2 regions of the Pseudochelatococcus sp. B33 genome follow, and region 1 is predicted to be linked to the other one. Evidence: predicted binding sites of a transcription regulator. Region 1 holds the regulator's gene; the other holds the start of a gene.
What was found. Region 1 encodes PhoB, which activates phosphate uptake and scavenging genes when phosphate is short. Its sites were predicted from a motif close to TGTCATNNANCTGTCAT; they were not measured.
Positions count from the first base shown of each region.

Region 2: pstS (phosphate ABC transporter substrate-binding protein PstS) is a predicted target of PhoB. The motif match lies at 2,669-2,685, and genes of this name have one in related genera.

Region 1 covers NZ_JBSEFH010000023.1:42,817-47,026, forward strand. The annotation lists gene pstA (phosphate ABC transporter permease PstA) at 1-450, shown strand, start outside; gene pstB (phosphate ABC transporter ATP-binding protein PstB) at 447-1,256, shown strand; gene phoU (phosphate signaling complex protein PhoU) at 1,317-2,027, shown strand; gene phoB (phosphate regulon transcriptional regulator PhoB) at 2,152-2,853, shown strand; gene ACUSIJ_RS22375 (GcrA family cell cycle regulator) at 2,974-3,576, opposite strand.
Region 2 covers NZ_JBSEFH010000024.1:47,599-51,808, forward strand. The annotation lists gene ACUSIJ_RS22865 (Na/Pi cotransporter family protein) at 1-1,167, opposite strand, end outside; gene pstS (phosphate ABC transporter substrate-binding protein PstS) at 1,304-2,398, opposite strand; gene ACUSIJ_RS22875 (DNA-binding response regulator) at 2,809-3,741, opposite strand; gene ACUSIJ_RS22880 (hybrid sensor histidine kinase/response regulator) at 3,728-4,210, opposite strand, start outside.

The DNA.
Region 1 (4,210 bases):
CCGTTCGGCACCTTCTCGGGCTGGGCGGGCTCGGCGGCGCTCGCCGTCATCGTGATCCCGGTCGTGGTGCGCACCACCGAGGACATGCTGCTGCTCGTGCCGAACCAGTTGCGCGAGGCGGCGGCGGCGCTCGGGTTGCCTCGGTCCATCATCATCAGGCAGGTCGCCTACAAGGCGGCGCTTGCGGGGATCGTCACCGGCGTGCTGCTGGCGGTGGCGCGCATCAGCGGCGAGACGGCACCGCTGCTGTTCACCGCGCTCAGCAACAACTTTTTTTCGACTTCGATGTCACAGCCGATCGCCAGCCTGCCGGTCGTGATCTACAACTTCACCAAGACGCCTGACGAGAACATGCAGCAGCTTGCGTGGACGGGCGCCCTGTTGATCACCTTCACGGTTCTCGCGATGAGCATCGCGGCTCGGGCTCTCTCCACGAGGAGGACGAAATGACAATCCAGACCGCCACGTCCCCCGGGCCGCCGGCGATCCCCGCGGGCCCGCTCACCGAAAAGGTCTCGGTCCGCAACCTCAAGTTCTACTACGGCAGCAACCTGGCGCTGAAGAACATCAACCTGCCGTTGTACGACCGGATCGTCACGGCCTTCATCGGCCCGTCGGGTTGCGGCAAGTCCACGCTTCTGCGCGTGCTCAACCGCATGTACGACCTCTATCCCGGCCAGCGGGCCGAGGGCGAGGTGATGGTCGACGGCCGCAACGTGCTCGATCCCGGCCAGGACGTCAACGCGCTGCGCGCGAAGGTGGGCATGGTGTTCCAGAAGCCGACGCCGTTCCCGATGACGATCTACGAGAACATCGCGTTCGGCGTCCGCCTTTACGAGAGCCTGAACAAGGCGGAAATGGACGAGCGGGTCGAGTCCTCCCTGCGCCGCGCCGCGCTGTGGGAGGAGGTGAAGGACAAGCTGAACGTCTCCGGCCAGAGCCTTTCGGGCGGGCAGCAGCAGCGTCTATGCATCGCGCGCACCGTCGCGGTGAAGCCGGAGGTGATCCTGTTCGACGAGCCCTGCTCGGCGCTCGATCCGATTTCCACCTCGAAGGTGGAGGAACTGATCGACGAATTGCGCGAGGACTACACGATCGCCATCGTCACGCATAATATGCAGCAGGCGGCGCGCGTGTCTCAGTTCACAGCGTTCATGTATCTCGGCGAGCTGGTGGAATTCGCGGAAACGACGAAGATCTTCACCGCGCCGAACGATAAGCGGACGCAGGATTATATCACCGGCCGTTTCGGCTGATCGCTGGGATCGGGCGGCGGGGTGCTGTCCATTCTGGCCTTTTGAACGGGATGTGTGGTCATGCCTGAGCATATCGTGACGTCATTCGATGCCGATCTCGAACTCTTGCGCAGCAAGATCGCCGAGATGGGCGGCATCGCGGAGAAAATGCTGGACGATTCGACGCGTGCGCTGGTGCGCCGCGACGTCGCGCTCGCGCGCCAGGTCATCGATGCGGATGCGAGGCTCGACGGCCTGCAGCACGAAATCGAGGAACACGCGGTCGCGACCATCGCCCGGCGCCAGCCGGTGGCCATCGACCTGCGCGACCTCGTGTCCGCCATTCGCGTGGCCGGCGACGTGGAGCGCATCGGGGATCTCGCCAAGAACACCTCCAAGCGCGTGCTCGCCATCAGCAACGAGGCCCATCCGGCCAAGATCGTCGGCGGCGTTCAGCACATGAGCGACCTCGTGCAGGCGCAGCTCAAGGACGTGCTCGACGCCTACGCCCAGCGCGACGAGCAGAAGGCGCTCGATGTCTGGAACCGGGACGACCGCATCGACGCGCTCTACAATTCGGTCTTCCGCGAGCTTCTGACGTATATGATGGAAGATACGCGCAACATCACCTTTTGCACGCATCTGCTGTTCCTGGCGAAGAACATAGAGCGCATCGGCGACCACACCACCAATATCGCCGAGACCATCTATTACCTCACCACCGGCGAGACGCTGTCGGGCGAGCGCCCCAAGGGCGACACGACGAGCTTCGCGACGGCGGAAAAGCTATGATCGCGGTCGGCCGAGCCGGCTGACGCGCAAAACCATGTTTCCTTCTCCGATGTCCGGAGGGTATGCAGATCTTTGAACACGTGATGTCTCGCGCCCCTGCGAGCGGTATAACGAGGATCTTATGGTGGGACCGCGCATATTGATCGTCGAGGACGAAGAACCGCTGGCGCTGCTGCTGCGCTACAATCTGGAAGCCGAGGGCTATTCTGTCGATAGCGTGGCGCGTGGCGACGAGGCCGAGATACGCCTGAGGGAACAGGTTCCGGACCTCGTGCTGCTCGACTGGATGCTGCCGGGGCTTTCCGGCATCGAGCTGTGCCGGCGGGTGCGCGCCCGGGGCGATACGGAGCGGCTGCCGATCATCATGCTCACCGCCCGCGGCGACGAGGGCGAGCGGGTGAGGGGGCTTGCCACCGGCGCCGACGACTATGTCGTCAAGCCGTTTTCGGTGCCGGAGCTGCTCGCGCGTGTCCGGGCGCTGCTGCGGCGCACGAAACCCGGCCATGTCGCCACCCTGCTGCTCGCCGGCGACATCGAGCTCGACCGCGAGACGCGCCGTGTGCGCCGCAACGGCCGCGAGCTGCATCTGGGGCCGACCGAATTCAAGCTGCTCGAATTTCTGATGCAGAGCCCGGGACGTGTCTTCACCCGCGAGCAACTGCTCGACGGCGTCTGGGGGCACGACGTCTATATCGACGAGCGCACCGTCGACGTCCACGTGGGACGTCTGCGCAAGGCGATCAACCGTCCGCGCAGTCCCGATCCGATCCGCACCGTTCGCGGCGCGGGCTATGCCTTCGACGAGACGTTTGCCCGCGCCGAATAGGCGGGGCCGTGGCCGCCGGCGCCGCTTCTGCCGGTGCGGTGTCCGCTGAAACGGCAAAGCCTCCCAAGTTCCTCGGGAGGCTTTCTCTATCTCGGCAGTGATGTCGTCGGGCCGACCTGCTCAGGCCCGCTTGCGGTCCCGCCGGCGTTCGAGAACCGGCTGATAGGCGATGCCGGCGTGGTGCGCGCAATAGGGCATACCCGTCACCGAGCGTGCGCCGCAGAAGCGGAAGCTCGGCGAGGTCGGGTCGCCCACCGGCCAGCGGCACATATATTCTCGCAGGTCCATGATGGTGACGCGCTCGGAGAGCGGCACAACGACGCTTTCCCGCGCTGCCGGCACCACCTGCGGAGCGATTTGAGGCACCGCCTGCGGAACGACTTTGGCGACGACATCCTCGGCCGGCCCGGCAACCGCACGAGCGGCGGCGAGGGCGGTATTGCCGAACGTCTGGGCCTGCGGCGGGGGGTCGGCTGGCGGGACGGCGGGAGCCCGGGGGGCGGGCGTGACCGCCGCCGGGGCCTTGCGCACCGGGCGAGGGGTCGCGGCCACCGGAGCCTTGGCGCGTCCGGACAGTCCGAGACGATGAACCTTGCCGATGACCGCATTGCGGCTCACGCCGCCGATCTCCGTCGCGATCTGGCTGGCGCTCAGGCCATCGCTCCAGAGTTTACGCAGTTGCTCGACACGTTCATCAGTCCAGGTATTACCAGGATCGCTCATCATCATGCTCCATTCCACCCCGCGTCGCACGGAATCCTCCATCCCGCCCCAAACGGCAGATCGCCGGGCGCAACGTTCACCTGAGAGGAAACGCTGGGTAGGAGGCAGCCAAACGACATCTCGTGGCCGTCACCCGGGAAACTACAATATGGCGCGACTCTCCTGCAAGAGTCGCGCATGCTTTCGCATGCATTTTCCCACAGGAGAAGTCGTAAACAATTCTTTGACAGCGCAGAAATTGCTGTGAATGCGGGCAATTTCAAGGCGCGGAGGCGACGATCGCGCAAAAAATCCCGCCCGAAACCTCCTGGGGGACGGATTTCGTTCCGGTTTTCGGCCTGCCGGCCGATATCGGCGGATCGCCGCCCGCCGGCAGGGCGGCGGCTGCGGCCTTTGCGCGCAGTGCTGCCCTTGCGGGGAATGCCACCATCCTGCCGCGCGGCTCAGATTCAACTTGAAACTGCCTGCCGCGGCCGCTAAGTTATACAACATGCCGTCCCGTGGGGCGGCTTTTTCCATTGCGCCGTTCGCATTCGCCGGGCTCTGATGGGTGCTTGCCCTCCGGTCTTCCGTCCCGGCTCCCGAACCCGGTGCCGATCCGGTTTCCCGATCCCCGGCCCGGATCGTTTGCGGC
Region 2 (4,210 bases), on a different contig from region 1:
CGCCTTCTTGTCGCCGCGGGCGATGTCGAGGAACAGCGCGCCGGCCTGGAGATGGCGGGCGGTCTCCTTCTCCACGGCCGGAATGGCCCTGGCGAAATCGTTGGTGAGCTGACGGTCGAGGAACTTCGGCGTCGAGTAATCCTCGATGTCCTCGTCTTCGCCGCGCCCGACCCGCGACAGCACGCGCTCGAATACCCCGACGAAGGGGAACAGCAGCGCGGTGTTGAAGATGTTGAACACCGTCGAGTAGAGGCCCACCGCCACCGGCACCAGCGGGAAGGTCTCCTTGCCGTTGACGAGGACCGGAATGCTCGGATCGCCGCCGAACCACTGCATCGCCCACCGCAGGATTTCGATCGAGATGAAGAACAGCGGTATGGTGATGGAGACGCCGATGAGGTTGAACGAGATATGCGCGTAGGCCGCGCGCTTGGCGTTCTTCGACAGGTTGAGCGAGGCCATCCACGAGGTGATGGTGGTGCCGAGATCCGCGCCGAGCGAGAAGGCGACCGCCGTCTTCCAGTCCAGAACGCCGGCGGCGCCGAGACCCATGACGATGCCGATAGTCGCCGAGGAGGAATGGATCAGCGCCGTGATGGCGGCCGCGATCAGCACGCACTTGATGAGGTTGAAGTAGGAGTCCGCCGTCAGCGTCTGCAGCAGTTCCATGACTTCCGGCATGTTGCGCAGCGGGCGCAGGCCGCCGGTCATCAGGTTGAGGCCGTAGAAGATGAGCGCGAAGCCCATGCAGGCCAGCGCGATGTTGCGGACCTTCTCGCTGTGGGAGAAGCAGTAGACCAGCGCGAAGATGCCGGCGAAGATGAGGCCGAGCGGACCGAGCGGCAGGGCGATGAGGCCGTTGCCGAGCGTCGTGCCGATGTTCGCGCCCATGATGACGCTGATGGCGGGACGCAGCGCGACGACGCCGGCGTTGACGAGGCCGACCACCATCACGGTCATGGCCGTCGACGACTGGATGACGCCGGTGATCAGCGTGCCGGCCATCACGCCCTTGATGGGCGTTCCCGCGGCCTTGGCGAGGAACTCGCGCATCTTGTTGACCGAGAGGGCCTGGATGCCGTTGGCCATGAACTCCAGGCCGAGCATGAAAATGCCGAGCCCGCCGATGACCGGGACAAGTATGTCCTTGAAGATATCAATATCCATGATTGTGCCATCCCCAAGCTATGCCACCGTGGCGTCATTCCGGGAAACGTTTTCCGTCCGAAACTGCAACGAAATGAAAGAGCGGGGCGGGACGGCGCCTGAGCGCGAGGACGCCCCGCTCCGGCAGGCGTCGCGATCAGCTTCGCGGGCGCGGCCCCTTGGCCCAGTATTCCTTGATCCGTTCCACGAGCTGGGCCGGCAGCGGCACGTAGCCGAGCGCGCGTGCTTCCGCGCCGCCGTTGTCCAGGCCCAGGCGGAAGAAGTCGTGCACGCGGCCGATGCGGCTTTCCGAACGCCGGGAGACCGGCACGATGGCGAAGGTCGCGGCGGTGATCGGATAGACTGCCTCGCCCGGACGGTTGGTCAGCGTCGCGTAGAAATCTTTCGTCTGCGACCAGTCGATCGCATCGATGGCGGCCTGAAAGCCTTCCGGTCCCGGCGCGACGAACTGCCCGGAAGCGTTCTCGATGGCGGCGAAGGGCATGCTGGTGCGCGCCACCTGCCCGAACTCGGCATAGGCGATCGCACCCTTGGTCGCCTGCGTGGTGCGGATGAGATCCTGCGTGCCTTCCGCCCCCCTGCCGACCAGCCATGCGATCAGCGTATCCGCGCCCAGACGCTCGCGCCATTCGGGGCTGACGGCGGACAGGTATTCGGTGAAGGCGAAGGTAGAGCCCGAACCATCCTTGCGGTGCACGACGGCAATCGGAAGGTCGGGCAGGTCGAGGCCGGGGTTGGCTCCGGCGATGGCCGGATCGCTCCATCGCGTGACCCGGCCGAGATAGATGTCCGCCAGTGCCTGGCCCGTGAGGCGCAATTCGCCCACCTTGACCCCGTCGAGATTGACCACGACGGCGATGCCGCCCATCACGAACGGAAACTGCTGGTGGCCGCGCCGCGCGAGTTCGTCGGGCGTGACGGGCACATCGCTGGCGGCGAAATCGAGCTCGGGTTGCTCGAGGCGCATCAGGCCGGCGAGCGATCCGACCAGTTCGTAGTCGACCGTCCAGTCAGGCGACACGTAGTCGCCGCCATCCGCGCGCGCCGCGCTGTAGGCGCGCGCCCATCTGGCGACGATCGGCGCGGCGAAGGTCGATCCGGCGCCGCGTATCGGTTCGGCCCTGACGTTCTCGGCGGCCAGCACGGTCACCAGAGAGAGCGCAAGCAGAAAAATTGCCGCCGTGCGCTTCAGCGCTCCGACGGCAACGGCAGGCTCGGTCCATCCAGCCATGGTTCATCTCGCAATATGAGCCGCGCGCTTGGAGGCCGCGCGCCAATCCTCCCGCCCGTTCATCTTCTCAACAATTTGGGGCAGCAGTATCTTTGACTTGATGTAAACTAGAACACCGGACGCTCCGATGAAATCGGAACGTACGCTCCAGGTTTTTGAGTTTGCGCAGCTTTGTCGACGAAAAGTGGTGCCCACTTTTCTGCACGCTGCACTGGGCAACCGGGCCACCTCACGATGATCCGCCCGCTATGAACGAAATAGATCGGCGGGATGACAATAGAATGTCACTCATATAACCGTTCAGATGACGCTTTGGGCGATATGTATTGGATTCGGCTACTGCTCCCATGCGCCATCAGTTGACCAGGGCGCTCGACGCCGGAGTTTTTCCCGTTCGGCGCGGAGCGGTCTCAATGGCCGGTATTGAGCAGTTCAAGGGCGATGGCAGCGGCGGAGGAACGGTTCTCGACCCCGAGCTTGGTATAGATCTGTTCGAGGTGCTTGTTGACCGTGCGCGGGCTCAGGCCCAGAATGTCGGCGATATCCTTGTTGGACTTGCCGCGCGTCAGCCACATGAGCACTTCAGCCTCCCGCGTGGTTACCGAAAGCCTGTCTTTCAGAATGCTTTCGGGAAGGATCTTGCGTTCTTCCACCAGACGCAGAATGAACTGGTGCTGCGGATGGCGGGCCACGAGCGAAAACACGATGGCATGCCCCCGGATGCCGACCGTGAGCTGCGGCAAGGCCGTTTCGGAGCCGGACACCTCCTCGATCCACTGCCGGACGGCCGGGGGGAGAACGCAGTGGTCGGACGCCGCAGCGCCGGGCGCGCTGTCGGTCAGAATATGCCGGGCCTGGGGCGTAAGCCACAGAATGTCCCCGGCTGCGTTCACGGCCAGAAGAAACCGGCCGCTCGCGTCGAGAGCCACCCTGGCGCCATGGGCGGCGCGCGCATTGGCGAGATGAACGCGGATCCGCGCCAGCAGCTCGTCCAGGACTACGGGCTTGGTCACATAGTCGACGCCGCCGGCTTGCAGCCCCTTCAACACATGCTCGGTGGCCGTCAGTCCGGTCATGAAGATGACCGGAACGTCGGACATGAAGGGCACCTGCTTGAGCAGGCGCGTCGTTTCGAAGCCGTCCTTGCCCGGCATGATCGCGTCCATCAACACGATGTCAGGCCTGACTTTCTCGACGAGTTTCAGCGCGCTGTCCCCATCGACGGACACGAGCACGGTCATCCCCGCTTCCTCGAGCGCGGTCGTCAGCATCGACAGGTTGTCGATGGAATCCTCGACGACGAGAGCGGTGTCACGCGGATAGGAGCTTTCAGTCACCGCCATTCGCCTCCAGCACGGACAAAAATCCCTTGATGTCGAATCGACCCGCATGGTTGCTCAGGACGGTGACGAGCGGCTTCAGTTCGGGCCTGTCGCGCTCGATTTCAGCCAGCTTCATTTCGATGCCGCGTATATGGCCGATGTCGCCCAGATGCTTCAGTTCTGCCAGATGATGGTCGGCCATGCGCAGTTGCGGCTGCACTGCCGGCGGGGGAAGCTTCTGCCTGGCCGGTTCCGTGTCGATCCATTCGATGCCCAGAAGCTCCTGCATCCGGTCGAGCAGCTTCTCGATGTCGATCGGCTTGGGAACCACGTGGTCCCACGCCGCGCCGGCGGGCAGCCGTCCCCGCTGCTCCATCATGTTGGCGGAAACCATGATGATCCCGGCTTGCGTATGCCCGTCCGCGCGCAGGCGGTGCGCGAGTTCCGCGCCGTTCATGCGCGGCATCGAGATATCGAGCAGAAAGAGATC